Regions from separate parts of the Mesorhizobium sp. WSM4810 genome, predicted to be linked through region 2. Evidence: predicted binding sites of a transcription regulator. Region 2 holds the regulator's gene; each other region holds the start of a gene.
The links. Region 2 encodes PhoB, which activates phosphate uptake and scavenging genes when phosphate is short. Its sites were predicted from a motif close to TGTCATNNANCTGTCAT; they were not measured.
Positions count from the first base shown of each region.

Region 1: a site for PhoB is predicted at 1,699-1,715, ahead of olsB (l-ornithine N(alpha)-acyltransferase). Genes of this name have one in related genera too.
Region 3: a site for PhoB is predicted at 2,968-2,984, ahead of pstS (phosphate ABC transporter substrate-binding protein PstS). Genes of this name have one in related genera too.
Region 4: a site for PhoB is predicted at 2,058-2,074, ahead of AC0L3O_RS19325 (alpha-D-ribose 1-methylphosphonate 5-triphosphate diphosphatase). Genes of this name have one in related genera too.

Region 1 covers NZ_JBVVQV010000008.1:91,971-96,284, reverse strand. The annotation lists gene AC0L3O_RS14450 (trimeric intracellular cation channel family protein) at 34-666, shown strand; gene olsB (l-ornithine N(alpha)-acyltransferase) at 760-1,647, opposite strand; gene AC0L3O_RS14440 (ATP-binding protein) at 1,813-4,101, opposite strand; gene acuI (acrylyl-CoA reductase (NADPH)) at 4,294-4,314, opposite strand, start outside.
Region 2 covers NZ_JBVVQV010000005.1:356,862-361,175, forward strand. The annotation lists gene pstA (phosphate ABC transporter permease PstA) at 1-203, shown strand, start outside; gene pstB (phosphate ABC transporter ATP-binding protein PstB) at 216-1,031, shown strand; gene phoU (phosphate signaling complex protein PhoU) at 1,067-1,774, shown strand; gene phoB (phosphate regulon transcriptional regulator PhoB) at 1,791-2,480, shown strand; gene AC0L3O_RS10885 (ROK family protein) at 2,750-3,997, opposite strand; gene xylF (D-xylose ABC transporter substrate-binding protein) at 4,262-4,314, shown strand, end outside.
Region 3 covers NZ_JBVVQV010000014.1:110,500-114,813, forward strand. The annotation lists gene AC0L3O_RS20590 (Na/Pi cotransporter family protein) at 1-1,676, opposite strand, end outside; gene pstS (phosphate ABC transporter substrate-binding protein PstS) at 1,764-2,849, opposite strand; gene AC0L3O_RS20600 (2OG-Fe(II) oxygenase) at 3,308-4,048, opposite strand; gene AC0L3O_RS20605 (NfeD family protein) at 4,233-4,314, shown strand, end outside.
Region 4 covers NZ_JBVVQV010000013.1:36,543-40,856, forward strand. The annotation lists gene phnF (phosphonate metabolism transcriptional regulator PhnF) at 50-835, opposite strand; gene AC0L3O_RS19325 (alpha-D-ribose 1-methylphosphonate 5-triphosphate diphosphatase) at 832-2,013, opposite strand; gene AC0L3O_RS19330 (PhnD/SsuA/transferrin family substrate-binding protein) at 2,135-2,992, shown strand; gene AC0L3O_RS19335 (phosphonate ABC transporter ATP-binding protein) at 3,072-3,821, shown strand; gene phnE (phosphonate ABC transporter, permease protein PhnE) at 3,814-4,314, shown strand, end outside.

The DNA of each region.
Region 1 (4,314 bases), on a different contig from region 2:
CCTATTCACCCGCTCTCCTACTCCGCTATGCCCTTGAACCCGATCGAGCTTCTCGACTATGCCGGTGTCGCCGTCTTCGCGGCGACCGGTGCGCTGGCCGCTTCGCGCAAGCAGCTCGACATCATCGGCTTTCTGTTCCTGGCCAGCGTCACCGGCATCGGCGGTGGCACGTTTCGTGACGTCATCCTCAATCTGCCGGTCTTCTGGGTTACCAACTCTGGCTATGTGCTGATCTGCGCGGTGGTGGCGATGCTTGTCTTTTTCGGGGCGCACCGTCTCGAATCCCGCTGGAAATTACTGCTCTGGCTCGACGCCGTCGGCCTCGCCGCGTTTTCGGTGATGGGTGCCGCCAAGGGCCTGGCCATCACCGGCTCGCCGGTCGTGTCCGTTGTTACCGGCGTGCTCACCGCCACGTTCGGCGGGATCTTGCGCGACCTGCTGGCCGGTGAGGCTTCGGTGCTCTTGAGACCAGAAATCTATGTCACCGCCGCCCTTGCGGGCGCCATCCTGTTTACAACAGGCGATCTCGCCGGACTGCCGCCGCTCGCCTCGGGCCTGGTGGGCTTCATAGCCGCTTTTTGCGTGCGTGGCGGCGCGCTTAAGTTCGGCTGGGCCTTTCCGTCCTACAAGAGCCGGCCCGGCCGGCGGCCGGAAGATATTCCGTGAAATGAGGGCGAGTAGCGAATAGGGACAACGATCCGCAGCGAATTGGCGGAACTCCCGCTACTCGCTACTCCCTATTCGCTACTCATTGGAATCTCAGGCGGCGAAGCGCTGGGCTTCCCCGCCATAATAGCTGACGTAGCGGGCGCCGATCTCCTTGACCGGCATCACCACGAACACGTCGACCGTCGAGAATTCGCGGTCGATGACGCAGCCGTCGCCGATGCGCGCGCCGACGCGCAGATAGCCCTTGACCAGCGGTGGCATCGCCGCGATCGCGGCCTTGGCGTTGACCGCCTCGATCGGCATCAAATCCATGGAACAGTAGCGGCCGGCGACGGCGCGCACGTCCCAGGCCGAATTCGTCCGGCAGTGATGGGCGAGATAGGTCAGCGCTTCGGCGTGTGCCGCCGGCACGGTGCCGGGGAACGAGGCGCAACCGGTCATCACGCCGATCCCATAGTGGTTGATATAGGCCCAGATACCTTGCCAGAGCGCCTCGATGGTGCGCTTCGAGCGGTATTCCGGCAAGACGCAGGAGCGGCCGAGCTCGAGGAAACGCTGGCCGGGATGGCGGGCGATAAGATTGGTCAGCTCAAACTCGCCCTCGGAATAGAAGCCGCCGGCCGCTGCCGCGATCTCCTGCCGCAACAGGCGGTAGGTGCCGACAATGCGGCGATGCTCGGGACCGGACAGCGAGGTGTCGAAGACCAGCAGATGATCACAGAGCGGATCAAAATGGTCGGCGTCGCGGCGGTCCTGCACCTGAAACAGGGTTTTCTTGGCGCCGAGCTCGTCATAGAACACCCGGTAGCGCACTTCCTGCGCGGCGGCGATCTCGGCCTCGTTGCGTGCGAGCCGCACTTCGAGGTTGCCGATACGGCCAAGCGCTTCGCCTTTTATGACAGCATCGACGTTGCGCCCGGTGAGCAAAGCACCCCTGGCGTTCGGCCGAGCGTCACATTCCGGCATAACTGTATGCACGAGTGATTCTCCTTCGAGCCATCCCTCTTGGCACGGGGATACGGCGTAGGTGCAACAGGATTGTGACAGTACCGTGATACGACCCTGCCGGCAATACTTCGTCGGCTGGGCAACCCTTCAACCGGCTATGTTCTGCAGGTAAGCCAGGCAAGGTCAGCCGGCGGATCAAGCGGCCACGTGACCCTCGACCGCATGGACAAGCGCGTCGGGGTCGAGCGGCTTGGTGACGAAGCCGCTGGCGCCATGGGCGAGCACTGCGTGGCGGGTCGTTTCCTGACTGTCCGCCGACAGCACCATGATCGGAACCGGCGACACGGCGGTTTCCTCCTCGTGCCGGCGGATGGCGGCGATCGCGTCCAGCCCGTCCATGACAGGCATGTGCAGGTCCATCAGCACCACGTCGAAGCGGTACTTGTGGTCGGTGCCGGTGATGGCCTCGACGGCGGCCTTGCCGTTGCCGACCAGTTTCACGCGATGCCCGGCCTTTAGCAGCGTGGCACGGGCAAGCATGGCGTTGATGTCGTTATCCTCGGCGATCAGCACGGACAGGCCCCGCCGCCGGCCGCCAATGGCGCGGGCGGTTGGTGCGCCGCGCTTTTCCGGCTGCGGCTGGGTGAGGGCAGGCACGCTGCTGGTCAAAAGCACGCGAAGCAACGTTTCGCCACGCACCGGCCTTGCCAGAAAGGTGGCGTAGCCGCTGGCGCGGAACTCGCCCAGCATGCCGCGGTCGGTTGGCGCGATCAGTGTGATCGCCTCGCAATCGGCAAAGCCGCTCTGGCGAAGGCGCTTGAGCAACCTGCCGTCGCCTTCCTCCATGGCCGCATCGACCAAAAGCGCGTCGCAGCCTTCGGCGAAGGACGCTGCCTGGGCGGCGGTGGTGGCCAGATCGACCTTGCCGCCATTGGCGCGGATGGTGCGGGCGATGGCGTCGGCCTCGATGGCGTTCTTCGACAGGATCACGGCGCGCCGCCCTGACAGCGCATCCCGACGGCTCTGCGGCGGCTCGGTGGCCGATATTGCAGGGATTTCGAAGACGAATTCCGAACCCTGGCCGAGCTGGCTCGACACCGAGATCGTGCCGCCCATGGCGATCACCAGGCGCCTGGAGATGGCAAGACCGAGCCCGGCGCCGCCATGCGCGCGAGTCGACGTGCCGTCAGCCTGTTCGAATTCCTCGAAGATGCGCTCCAGGTCGTCCTCGTGCAGGCCGGGACCGGTGTCGGTGACGGTGAAGCATATGCGGTCGGTGGTTTCGGTGCGGGCACGAGCGATGCTCACCAACACGCCGCCGCTGTCGGTGAACTTGATGGCGTTGCCGATGAGGTTGAGCAGCACCTGCCTGACTCTTCCAGGATCGGCTGATATCATCTGCGGCACGTCGGGTTCGACATGGCAGCCAAGGCCGATGTTCTTGGCGAAGGCACGCGCCGCCAGGAGTTCTACGATGTTGTCGGCGATCTCGCGCACCGACATTGGCTGCGGTTCGGGATCGAAGCGGCCGGCCTCGATCTTGGAATAGTCGAGCAGGTCCTCGATCAGCGCCAGCAGCGCGCTGGCCGAGGTCGAGATGGCGCCGACATAGGTCCGTTGTTGCGGCGAGAGCCCGGTGTCCGCCAGCAGCTTGGCCATGCCCATGATGCCGTTCATCGGCGTGCGGATCTCGTGGCTGACGGTGGCGAGGAAGCGCGATTTGGCCTGGCTTGCATATTCGGCTCGCTCGCGGGCGGTGATCAGCGACGTTTCGGCGTGCTTGCGGGCGGTAATGTCGCGGGCGATGGCGCGATGCGAGACAGCACCGCTCTCCTTGTCGCGCACGGACAGTTCGATCCATGAGAACCAGCGCGGGCCGCTCGGTGTTCTAATGGCGACGTCGGTGGAGCTCAGGCATTCATGATCGGAAAAAGCGGCATCGGGAACGATGCCGACGTCGATGCCGAGGTCGGCCAGGGCCTTGCCGGCAAGGTCGCGCTGGTCGGCTCCGACAAGCTCGGCGAAAACCTTGTTGGCATAGACGATGTGGCCGTCACGGTCGCGATGGACGACGAGATCGCCAAGCGCGTCGATCAACCCGCGAAAGCGTTCCTCGCTCTCCTGCATCTCCCACACGCGGTCGGCCAGGCTCTCAACCTCGGCGCGGCTGCGCGCTGCGGTCTCGCCAAGCAGCGCAACCGTGCGGCGCGCCGTGCGCCTGGCACGCAGATGCACGGCAAGGCCTGCCATGCCAGTCGACAAAAGCCCGACGGTGATGAAGATCGGCGCGCCGGTCAGATGCGACAGGCCCGCCAGCACGACGATGGCGACGAGCATCAGGAACGGCAGGCCTTCGCGATTGGCGGCGGGCAATTCAGGCGCCAGTGGCGGCGCCGCGATATGCTGCCGGCTTGGCGCCTCCGGGCCGATCCCGTCGACGCTTTCGGCGCTCTCTGTTTCTCTGATGCCGGATTCCGTGACCATGCGGAAACCCTTGCCAGACAGAGATTATGGAAAATTGCCGCGGATCGTTCGAATTTTAGCGGTCGCGCGGTTTTTGCCTCTCCGCTCCTGAAGCGCGTCGCGTTTGGCCGGCCTCATGCGAGGCGCTTCACCGCTGCACACCCTGGGTCATACTTTTGCTCGACATGCATTAAAAACCGGAGAAGGAAGAGCTCACATGTCCACCACCACGCG
Region 2 (4,314 bases):
TGGTCGCCTTCATCGTCGACATTCCCGGCGGCTTCACCGATCCCGCGACGATCCTGCCGGTGCAGATTTTCATGTGGGCGGATTTCCCGGAAGCGGGGTTCCAGCAGAAGACTTCGGCGGCGATTTTGATTTTGCTGGTGTTTTTGGTCATCATGAACGCCATCGCGGTGATACTGCGCAGGCGCTTCGAGCGGCGCTGGTAAGGAGTAGAGGATATGAACATCATGACGGAAGCCGGCGTCGAGCAGAAACTGAGCAGCGCAACCAACGCCCCTTCGATCAAGATGAAGGGCGAAAAGGTCTCTGTTCACTACGGCGAGAAGCGAGCTCTGTTCGACGTCGATCTCGATGTCCGCGAGCATCAGGTGACGGCGTTGATCGGGCCATCGGGCTGCGGCAAGTCGACGTTCCTGCGTTGCCTGAACCGAATGAACGACACCATCGATATCGCGCGGGTGAGCGGCAAGATCACGCTCGACGGCGAGGACGTCTACGATCCGAAAATCGATGTCGTCGAGCTGCGAGCTCGCGTCGGCATGGTATTCCAGAAGCCGAATCCGTTTCCGAAGTCGATCTACGAAAACGTCGCCTACGGTCCGCGCATCCACGGCCTGGCCAGGAGCAAGGCCGAGTTGGACGGCATCGTCGAATCGAGCCTGAAGAAGGCCGGCCTGTTCAACGAGGTCAAGGATCGCCTGCTCGAGTCGGGTACCGGACTGTCCGGCGGACAGCAGCAGCGCCTGTGCATCGCGCGCGCCATCGCGGTGTCGCCGGAAGTGATCCTGATGGACGAGCCCTGTTCGGCGCTCGATCCGATCGCCACCGCCCGCGTCGAGGAACTGATCGACGAACTGCGCCAGAACTATACGATCGTCATCGTCACCCATTCGATGCAGCAGGCGGCGCGCGTGTCGCAACGCACGGCGATGTTCCATCTCGGCTATCTGGTCGAGGAGGGCGCGACCGACAAGATGTTCACCAACCCCGACGACAAGCGCACCCAGGACTACATCACCGGCCGGTTCGGCTGAGCGGTCCGGCGAATTTCGAACACGAGGACAGCACCATGGGTGAACACACCGTCGCATCTTTCGACGAGGAACTGGAGCACATCGACCGGCTGATCCGCGACATGGACGAGCTCGCCGCCGCAATGGTCGCGGCCTCGATCCGCGCGTTGCTTGCGTCGGACAATGCGATGGCGCAGCGCGTCGTCTCGGACGACGCCATCATGGATGCGCGGCAGCGCGAACTCGATGACAGCGCCATCACGCTGATCGCCAAGCGGCAGCCGATGGCGCAGGATCTGCGCGCCGTGGTTGGCGCAATCCGCATGGCGGGCGATCTCGAGCGCATCGGCGATCTGGCCAAGAACATAGCCAAGCGGGTCAGCGCAGTCGGGCAGAGCGCGACGCCGCGTAATCTGTCGCACGGTATCGACGCGATGGCGGACCTCGTTCTTGTGCAGCTGCGCGGCGTGGTCGAGCACTATGTGTCGCGCGATGCCGGCGCGTTGAAGGAACTGCGCGCCGACGACCAGAAGATCGACGTGAAATACACGGCGGTTTTTCGCGAGCTCCTGACCTACATGATGGAGGATCCGCGCAACATCACCGCCTGCACGCACCTTCTGTTCTGCGCCAAGAATCTCGAGCGTATCGGCGATCACGTCACCAACATCGCCGAAAACGCCTACTTTGTCGTGACCGGGCAGCAATTGCCGGCGGATCGCCCGAAGCTCGACGAAACGACGATGTCGGCGCCGGCGACATGACAGGAGTGACCGGCCGATGATCGCGCCGCGCATCATGGTGGTGGAGGATGAAGAGCCGCTGGGCGTCCTCCTCCGTTACAATCTTGAATCCGAAGGCTATCAGGTCGAGGTGGTGACGCGCGGCGACGAGGCCGAAATCCGGCTGCAGGAAAACGTGCCCGATCTTTTGGTGCTCGACTGGATGGTGCCGGCGGTTTCCGGCATCGAGCTTTGCCGGCGCCTTCGGGTGCGCCCCGAAACCGAGCGGCTGCCGATCATCATGCTGACCGCGCGCGGCGAGGAGAGCGACCGGGTGCGCGGCCTTTCGACCGGAGCCGACGACTATCTGGTCAAGCCGTTCTCGACACCGGAATTCATGGCCAGGGTCAAGGCGCTGCTGCGCCGCGCCAAGCCGGAAGTGCTGTCCAGCGTGCTCAAGGTCGGCGACATCATGCTCGATCGTGAATCGCACCGGGTCTATCGCAAGAAGAGCGAGATCCGGCTCGGGCCGACCGAATTCCGGCTGCTCGAATTCATGATGCGCCACCCGGGCCGGGTCTTCTCGCGCAGTCAGTTGCTCGACAATGTCTGGGGCGAGACGATCTACATCGACGAGCGCACGGTGGACGTCCATGTCGGCCGGTTGCGCAAGGCGGTCAACAATGGTCGCATGCCCGATGTCATCCGCACCATCCGCGGCGCCGGCTATGCGATCAGGGAAGACTAGCTAGGGATGTGCTGATATTCAGGTGATGCCGGCCTGCGAACGGCGGCTTCCTGCGCTTACCTACAGCGCCGCGCGCCCTGTTGGGCACGCAAAGGACGCTGTAGAACTTTGATTTTGCGCACGACCTTTCCGAAATCGATCTCGATTTCGGGGTCATGCGCGGGCTCACGTACCCAAAAGTACGCTCCGCTCCGGTTCTCGGAACCCACCATTCTCGACTCGGCCTGACCTGAATCTCAACACACCCCAAGTCGCGACCCGGGAATCCTTCAAGCCACGTTCTTTCCGACCGAGCCGGCTCGTGCCTGGATGCTCGGCGCGAAAATCTCCTGGTCGACGAAGCTTAGCGCCCGCATGGCGCAACCTTCGCGGATCAGCGGCAGCTCGTTCGGCTCGGTGTCGAAGGAAATCGAACCCGAATGCTGGCCGCCGGCGGTCTGGGCGATGGCCTCGCGCAGGGCCGGCTCGATCAGGTCGAAGGCGGCAGCGCTGGCGCCGACCATGGCCACCGGCGCCGGATCGATCAGCGCAAACAGGCTGCCGAGCCCGAAGCCGAGCGCCTCGCCGGCCTTGCGGTAGGCTTCGCGCTCCGGTCCGTCCATCTCGCGCGCCCGGGCCGCCAAGGCCCGCATGTCGGCGTCGCTGACATCGGCGACCGGCTCGGCGTTCTCGCTCAACAGCCTTGCGTTGCGCCAGATGGCGTAGTTGCCGGCATAAGCCTCGACGCAGCCGCGCCGCCCGCAGCGGCAAAGCGCGCCGCCCGGCCGATGGATCATGTGGCCGAATTCGCCGCCTGAGGAGTGGGTGCCGGTGAACAGCTCGCCCTTCAGCACCAGCCCCATACCGATGCCGTGCGAGAGCAGGATGGCGATGAAATCGTCGCGGTAGCGATCCGGGTGGCGCCAGCGCAGCGCCACGGCCATCATGTTGCAGTCGTTCTCCATGATGGCAGGGATGCCGAACTCGCGTTCCAGAATGTCGGCGAAGGCGATGTTCGTCTGCGGCGTGATCGGCGACCACAACATGGCGCGCGCGTGGGAATCGGTGATGCCCTGGATCGCCAGCGCGATGCGGGCGACGCTTTGGACATCGAGGTCGGGATCTTCGAGCCGGCGCCGGACGATGGCGACACATTCGTCGATCAGCGCGTCACGCGACATGGTCAGCGTGTCCAGCCGGCGCTGTTCCTCGGCGACCACTTGCCCGGCATAATTGATGACGGCGACCGACAGGAAATTCAGCGACAACACGACGGCCAACACCGCAGCGGCTTGCGGATTGAGGCTGAGGCCGACCTGCGGCCGGCCGCGTTTCAACGAAACCGTCTCGCTCGCCTTGCTCTCGGCCAGGATGCCTTCCTGGATCAGGTCGGCAGAGATCGCCGATATGGTCGAATGGCTGAGGCCGGTGGTCGCGGCGATCTCGGTCCGCGACGGCTGGCCTGCCCGGCGCACGGCCGAAATCACCATCGCCCGGTTGCGCCGGCGCAGATCGTCATGACGGATTCCCACCGACATTTTTTTTTCCTCCTCATTGCCGCGGCCGCTCATGAATCGGAAGCCGTCGGTATGCCGGACAAATACTGGCAGAAGCAGAAGGGGCTGTCATTATTTATTCCGAGCCTCGAAAAAAAGCCCGACAGGACGTCAAAATCCATCAGAATTGGTGTTGACAGTGCTTCGGCGTTGGACCAGTATTTTTTCGAGGCTCGAAAAAATAGAGCCTTTGTGCCGGCCTTCGGGCCAGTTGGTCGCGCCCTACGCGGCGCAGGGAGGAATATCATGAAGAGATTCGCAGCCGCCATTCTGGCGGGGGTCGCCATGTCGCTGACGCT
Region 3 (4,314 bases), on a different contig from region 2:
TCCTTGCGTGCCGACGCCCGGGCGAGCACGCTTTGCCGGTTGACCGATTTGCGCTCGGCATCGATGCGTTGGATCAGGATTTCCGCGCGTTCGATCGACCCGAGCAGGGCCAGGATCGTGCCGCGTTCGGCGGCGCCTGCATTGGGTCCGAGCGCCAGCGTGCGGGCACGCAGTTCCTCGACCTCCGGCAGATTGACATGTCCGGCCGGCACCTTCGGGTCGGAGATGCCGTAAGTCGGCAAGATCTGTCGCAGCGAGGCATCGAGCTTGCTCAGCCCGACGTCGACGATGGCCTGCGCCGGACCACTGAACTTCTCGCGCCTGACGCGGCGCGCCACCTGATGCATCGATTCCGTCAGGGCGGCGGTGAAGTCGGCTTCCTCGATCAGGCTGGCGATCAGGTCGAGCTGGTCGTAGGGCAGGTCTTCCTTCATCAATTCGGCGGTGTAGGCGCGGATGTCGCGGCTGAGGATATCGGTTGCGAGGTAGTGCTCGCCCGGATCCGACGGCGCCTTCTTCGACGAGCGGGCGATGTCGAGGAACATGGCGCCGGCTTGCAGATGGCGTGCCGTCTCCTGCTGGACAGCGGGAACGGCCTTGGCGAAATCGCCGGCCAGCTTGCGGTCGAGGAATCGCGGCGTCGAGAAATCTTCCGTGTCCTCGGCATCGGTGTGACCGACACGCGACAGGACCCGCTCGAACACCCCGATGAACGGAAACAGCAACAACGTGTTGAAGACGTTGAAGAAGGTCGAGTAGAGGCCGACCGCGACCGGCACCAGGGGAAAGGTCTCCTTGCCGTCGACGATCACCGGAATGGCGGGATCGCCGCCGAAGAACTGCATGGCCCATTCCAGGACCTGCATGGAGACGAAGAACAGCGGGATGGTGATGCACACGCCGATGATGTTGAAGGAGATGTGGGCGTAAGCGGTGCGCTTGGCGTTTTTCGAAAGATTGAGCGAAGCCATCCACGAGGTGATCGTGGTGCCGAGATCGGCGCCGAGCGAGAAGGCGACGGCCGTCGTCCAGTCGAGAATGCCGGCGGCGCCAAGGCCCATGACAATGCCGATCGTCGCCGAGGACGAATGGATCATGGCGGTCACGCCGGCGGCGATGAACACGCATTTGAGCAGGTTGAGATAGGAGTCGGCCGTCAGTGTTTGAAGCAGTGCCATGACTTCGGGCAGATTGCGCAGCGGGCGCAGGCCGCCGGTCATCAGGTTGAGGCCATAAAAGATCAGCGCGAAGCCCATGCCGGCAAGCGCTATGTTCTTGACCTTCTCGCTTTTGGCAAAGCAGTAGATCAGCGAGAACACGCCGGCCAGGATCAGCCCGAGCGGACCGAGCGGCAGGGCGATGAGCCCGTTGCCGAGCGTGGTGCCGATATTGGCGCCCATGATCACGCTGATCGCCGGTCGAAGCGCGATGACGCCGGCATTGACCAGGCCGACGACCATGACGCTCATCGCCGTCGACGACTGGATGACGCCGGTGATCAGCGTTCCCGCCAGCACGCCCTTGATCGGCGTTCCGGCGGCCTTGGCGAGAAAGGCGCGCATCCGGTTGACCGACAGCGCCTGGATGCCGTTGGCCATGAAGTCGAGGCCGAGCATAAAAATGCCCAACCCGCCGATCACCGGCACGAGGATGTCCTTGAAGATATCGATGTCCATGTCACGCAGTCCCCAACAAGCCGCCATCACGGCGCGATATGAATTTCAGTTCAGGCGCTGCGCGAAGCAGCGGCCTGGCTCTTCCGCTCAGTTTCCGACCGGCTCCAGCCTTGCCCAGTATTGCTCGATCCGGGCGACGAGCGCCTTCGGCAGCGGCACGTAGCCGAGCGCGGCGGCGTCATCAGCGCCGTGGGCGAAGGCGAGCCGGAAAAGGTCGTGCACGCGGCGATAGCGATGTTCCGAACGGCCCGAGACCTGAACGACCGCGAACACCGCCGTGCTGATCGGATAGGCGGCATCGCCGTCTCGATCGGTCAGCGAGGCGAAGAAGTCGGTCGTTTGCGCCCAGTCGATGGATGTCGCGGCAGCTTGCACGCCCTGCGGCTCCGGCTTGACGAACTTGCCGGCTCTGTTCTGGATCAGCGCGTAGGCAAGGCTGGCGCGCTGGGCCTGGCCGGATTCGGCATAGGCGATCGCGCCCTTCGTGTCGTGCACGGCTTGGATGAGGTTCTGTGTGCCTTCCGCGTCAGTGCCGAGCGGCCACGAGATCAGTGTATTTGCGCCGTATTTGGCCTTCCATTCATCGCTGACCGCCGACAGATACTGCGTGAAGACAAAGGTCGAGCCGGAGCCATCCTTGCGGTGAACGACGCTGATCCTGAGATCGGGCAGCGTCACATCCGGATTCACCGCCTTGATCGCGGGATCGGACCATGACTGGATCTTGCCCCGATAGATGTCGGCCAGCAGCGGCCCGGTCAGGCGAAGGCTTCCCGGGCCGATGCCGTCGAGATTGACGACGACGGCGATGGCGCCCATCACGATCGGAAACTGCTGTCGGCCGGCCTTCTTGAGTTCGGCGCCATTGATCGGCGCATCCGTCACGGTAAAGTCGATATCCGGCTGATCGAGACGCAGGACGCCGGCGAGCGAGCCGACGATTTCATAGTCGACCTTCCAGTCAGGCGAGACATAGTCCCCGCCGTCGGCGCGGGCGCTCTCGTAGGCCGTTGCCCATTTGCCGATGATCGGGGCGGCCAGTGTCGATCCGGCGCCGCGGATAGGCTCGGCCTGCGCAGCGGCCCCGATCATCAGGCCAACAGCAAGCGTGATGGCGCCGCTGATCTTCGCTGATTTGCGCCGTAGTGACGCAAAGCTTGCTGGAAACATCATGGCGATCCCCGACGCGCGAACAAATAGCTACTTTTCAGTCTTGGCAGATATCAACAGTCATCCGCCCGGCGAACGAACGCCGGCAGAGAAACAACATCGCTCACCGTATGAACCTTGGTTAATGATTGGATGACAAAGATCTTTGCGGGTAAGATTTTTATTTTTCCGCGATTACCGCGGTTGCCTGAAGAATTGTTCGGCAGCCAATCGCTTCAGCTTTGCGCTGCCCCTCACCTGCCTGCCGGCGACCCTCTCCCCGTATAGTGACGGGAAGAGGGGCGCTCTCATCGATGGTTTCGCCAATCACCAGCGTTGCAGAATATCCGCCACGGTGCGACCAGTCCCTTCTCCCCGTCACACGGGGAGAAGTGCCCGGCAGGGCGATGAGGGGCGGCGGCGACTCCGACGACTGATCCCCTTGGCACGAAGTTGCTGGTCGCCTCCACGCAGGGACAGCCCTATTTCGCGTCGTGGAAGATAATGCCGACGGTATGGCGCATGCCGGAGCGAAGCCGGCTGACGCCGTGCCTGAGATTGACGCGGTAGCTGCCTTTGCTGCCCTGCACCGGACGATTGTGGACCGCGAAGGCGACTGCATCGCCCTGGCGCAGCGGCACCACCTCGGCGCGGCTCTGCATGCGCGGGCGCTGTTCGGTCAGCACGAACTCGCCGCCGGTGAAGTCCTTGTCCGGTTCCGACAGCAGGATTGCCACCTGCAGCGGGAAGGCAAGCTCGCCGTAGAGATCCTGATGCAGGCAGTTGAAATCGCCGGCAACGTATTGCAGCAGGAGCGGCGTCGGCCGCGTCTGGCCCTGCTCGTGGCATTGCTTGAGGAACGCGGCGTGTTCGTCCGGGTAGCGCTGCGCGACGCCCATGCGCTCGTTCCAGTCGTTGGCGACGGCGGCAAGGCGCGGATAGAGTGCGGTGCGCAAGCCGCCGATCAGCTCGGGCAAGGGATAGCGGAAATAGCGGTACTCGCCCTTGCCGAAGCCGTGCCGCGCCATGTGGACATGGCTGCGGAAATGGCTTTCGTCGGGATACAGCCCGGCGATCTCCCGGCATTCTTCTGGTGTCAGCAGCTTTTCCATCACCGCGCAGCCATAGAAGCTCATCTCCTCGGCCAGTGCCTGCCAGTCATATCCGGCGACGCGCGCTTCCGCCGATCGGACCGCTGCTGCTGGAACCGTGTGCATGGTCATAGCTCTGCTCCTCTGGCTTCATCGGCTTCTGCCATCAGATGGGTGAAGCAGCGCACACAAACCACCCGTTTCCTGCCAACCGGTTTAGGCACAACGCAAGGTTGCCATGGATCAGCTTCACCGCCGCGACGCAGCATGGATTTTGGCAAAATCGAGCCCATATCCCTGATAGGGAGCTTTGAGCGTGAAACTCGCGCGTGTAGCCCTGATTGCCGCGGCTTTTGTAGCCGCTGTGGCTGTTTGTTCTTCTTCCGCAGCAACAGGAG
Region 4 (4,314 bases), on a different contig from region 2:
CAATGGCCCGACTGACGTCCTCAACTGGTCGTGTTGACATGCGCCATAATCAGAAGACGAATTCGACGGATGTCAGCGGCCAGCAGCCGCGGGTCCATTCGATTGGTACGCCGCTGCGGTCCTCGTTGACAGCATTGATGCGGAATACTGGCGTTCCGGGCGTCAGCCGCAGGATTTCCGCTTCATCGGGGGATGCAAAGCCGCCACTGATGCGCGTCTCGGCCCGCCGGTAGTTGTCGATGCCATGCGCGCGGAAAACATCGGTCACCGACTGACGCACATCGTATCTCTGCTCGAAGTCGGGAAAGAGATGCGCCGGAAAGAACTTGGTATTGACGTAAACCGGCTGCTTGTCCGACGTTCTGATCCGGCACAGCCGGATAATGGTGGTGTCAGGTGCGAGACGCAACCGTTCCGCCACGGCCGCTTCGGCCGGTTCCCGGAGAATAAGCAGCGTCCGGGTGCCGATTTCCTGGCCGTGGGCTTCGAAATTGTCGAGAAAGCGCTGTCCGTCGCGAACAGTGAATGTCGAGGGCAGGTTTCGCACGAAGATACCGACGCCCTTGCGGGCGGTGAGGTGGCCCTCATGCTGTAACTGCTGCAGCGCCCGGCGAAGCGTAATGCGGGTGACCGCGAGTTTCTCTGCCAGATGCGTTTCTCCGGGAAGCTGGCTGCCCGGCGCAAGACTGCCGCTCTCGATCAGATCGAAGATGTGATCGTAGATCTGCTGCCAGATCGGCGTATCGTTGCGTGGCCGAAAGACCAGCCCGTCAAAGGCCAGAAGGCGATTGCCATTGCGCTCGTGTGGTGTTGAAATTTTCGTGTCCAAGTTCATGAAACCTTATCCACCGGCGACCGCTGTGCAGACCATCGGTCTGTGCGGGAGAGCCCGGAGCTATAGACAATTTGTCCATGGACCATGGTGGCCACCACACGCGGATGTTCTGGATCGCCAGCATCGACCAGGATCAGATCCGCCCGGCGGCCGGCAACAAGCGAGCCGCGATCGTCGAGGCCGGCCACCCGGGCCGGGTTTGCCGAAACCAGATTCCAGATCGAGGGGAAGTCGCCGGCGTCTGGCGAAGACAGTCTGAAGGCCGCATGCAGAGGCGAAGGGTAGTGGTAATCGCTGGTCAGCACCGTGCAAAGTCCGGCTCTGACGGCCTCGGTGGCATTTAGCGCTCCATTATGGCTGCCGCCGCGCACGACGTTGGGCGCGCCGAGGATCACGTCCTCGCCCATTTGCCGCGCGGCCTTGGCTGTTTCGAGCGTTAGCGGAAATTCCGAGGCCTTTGCGCCGAGGGCGCGAAAATACATGCGTTCCTCGGGAGACGCTTCGTCATGGGCAAGAAGCACATTGCCATTGGCCCGCGCAGTTGCGGCCAGCTTCCCGATCGCGATCTCAACCTCGGCGCGGCGGGACCAAATCTGGCCGAGCAACGTCATGTATTGCTCGCGGCTCAAGCCAGACCGCTCCGCCATCTGACCGATCTTGCGGGCAATCGTGCCGTTCAGCACCGACCCCGTCGTGTGATCGTTGACGGCGATGATCGGCCGTGGCGAAAGCGAGAGCCATCGTACGACCTGCGCCATCTGATCAAGCGCGAAGGTCTCCCAGCGCAGATGCAGACGCGTATCGCAGCCAAGGCTATCGCGGAGATCGCAGACCGCGCCGATCAGCTGTTTGGCAGCGTCGAGCGAGCGAAGTCCAGGCTCCCACGACACCGTGACGCCGTGAAAGGCCGTGGTTACGCCATTGGCGACAAGCTGGCGGTCCGTATCTTTCAGCGCCAGCGCGGTGTCGAAGCGGACACCGGGCCGCGGCATGATCTGGCGCTCGAAGCCGTCGCCGTGAATATCGACGATCCCCGGAAGCACGAGCAGACCATCGGCATCGATTGTGGAGGCATGGGCCGCTCGCAGCTCTGACACGATCCCGCCGGTGACGCTCAGGTCCGCGGTTTCAAGTCCCCGTTCGGTAAGGATGCGACCACCCTGGATGTGCCAGTTCACTGTATCCCTCAAAAAAGCAAAGGCTGCCGGTGGCGCCGGCGAAATGTCACGAGCACGTCATCTGCCGCGTATACGGATTAGCGGGTAACAGTTTCCTGTCTATACAGCAAAGGAAAAAACGATGATCCGCAGCATCGCAACCGCACTCGCCCTGACGCTTGCCTCCGCTCTTCCAGTGTTTGCGGAGCCGGTGAAATTCGCGGTAACCGACATGGAGGGACTGGAGGCTCTTCAGCAGGAATTCGGTGCTTTCCAGACCGCTCTTGAGGAGGCGACCGGCCTGGATGTCGAACTGTTTCCGGTCAGTTCGCGGACCACCGCCGTCGAGGCGATGAATTCCGGGCAGGTCGATCTTGTTCTGACCGGTCCTGCAGAATACGTCGTCATGAAAGAATTAAGCCAGCCGAAGATTGTTGTCGCCTGGCAGCGCCCCGACTATTTCGCTCAGATCGCGGTGCTGGCGAATGGACCGATCCGCTCGGTCGAAGACTTGAAGGGCAAGAAGGTCGCATTCGGCTCGGTCGGCTCGACCTCCCAGCACCTCGGCCCCGCGCAGGCGCTGGCCGATTTCAACCTGAAATATGCCACCGATTACGAACCAGTAATCATATCGCGCAACATCGCGGCTGAGGCTCTCATCCGCGGCGACATCGCCGCTATCGGCTTGAATTTCGGCTATCTCAACTCGGTCCGGGAAGCATTCCCCGGCGTTGCCTTCTCGGTCATCGCACGGGGCCGCGATCTGCCGAACGACATTCTTGTCGCCCGCAAGGACATTTCAGATGACGTGTTCGTCAAGATCCGCGATGCCTTTGCGAAGAATGGCAATGAGCTGATGAAAGCGATCCTGACCGGCGAGGACAACCAGAAATTCAAGGGCGGTTTCTTCCTGACTGATGTCAGGGACTCGGACTACGACTATGTCCGCTCGATGTACCGCACGATCGGAATCGAGACCCTCACCGACTTCGTAAACTGAGGCTCGCTCCTTTTCAGCGACAAGGCCGGCGGCTAACCGCCGGTCTGTTTCGCAGTTCGGTCTGGGCCAAGAGGTCACTATGACAGCCATCATTCGGGCGCACGATCTTGCGAAGAGCTATGCGAACGGAAAGGTCATTTTCTCCAGTATCGGCCTCACCATAGCATCGCGCGAACGGGTTGCCCTGATTGGCTCGAACGGTGCTGGAAAATCCACCCTGCTCAAATGCCTCATTGGTCTTCTACCGTCGAGCGGTGGCGAGGTCGTCACCCTCGGCGAGAGCTTCCGCTCGGCGCCGTCCGTCGCCCAGCTGCGGCGCATACGCAGGCAGATCGGATTTGTCTTCCAGCACCACGGACTGGTCAGCCGCCAATCGGTTCTTACAAACGTTTTGCAGGGCAAGCTCGGGCTGCCCGGCGGCTGGCGCGGCTGGCACCATTCCATCGCAAAGCAACACTGGCGCGAGGAAGCAATGCAGGCCCTCGCCGAAGTGCGGCTTCTCGGCAAGGCGGGCGCCCGCACCGACGCGCTTTCTGGAGGGCAGGCGCAGCGGGTGGCGATTGCCCGTGCGTTGATCCGGCGTCCGAAGCTTTTGATAGCAGACGAACCGGCGGCAAGTCTCGACCCGGCGGCTGGACATGATGTGATGCGCGTCTTCTCCGAGCTGACCCAGGAACAGGCGATCACTTTGGTCTACACCACGCACGACATGGAGCATGCTCTCGACTACTCCGACCGCTTGATAGCGCTCAAGGCGGGCAAGGTCTTCTTCGACCGACCGACGGCGCAGGTGACCCGCGCTGATCTGAAAGACGTCTTCGATGCATGACCGCCTTTCGCCGAGCCGGATTCCGTCGATCTCGCCCGTCACTTTCAGCTTTGCCGTCGCTTTGGCCGCTCTCGTGATCGTTTCCGCCGGGCAGGTCGCACCTTCGCTGGAACAACTGGCAGGCGGGGTGCCCCGAATGGTCCATCTCGTCGGCCGCATGATACCCCCAAATGTCGAGCCAGGGTTCCTCCTGAGGGTTTTCTGGCGCATGGTCGAAACGTTTCAGATAGCGCTCGTGGGGACAGCAATAGGTGTCGTCCTCAGCTTGCCGTTTGCCTGGCTCTCGGCCAAGGACATAACCCCGATCGGCCCGTTCCGGCATATCTCCAGGATGCTGGTCTCGTTGTTCAGGACTGTTCCAGATTTGGTCTGGGCACTACTTTTCGTGTCAGCCGTTGGTCTCGGGGCGGTTGCCGGCACCATGACCATCGTCGTCGATACGATCGGCTTTTGCGGGCGCTTCTTCGCCGAGGCGATGGAGGATGCCGACGAA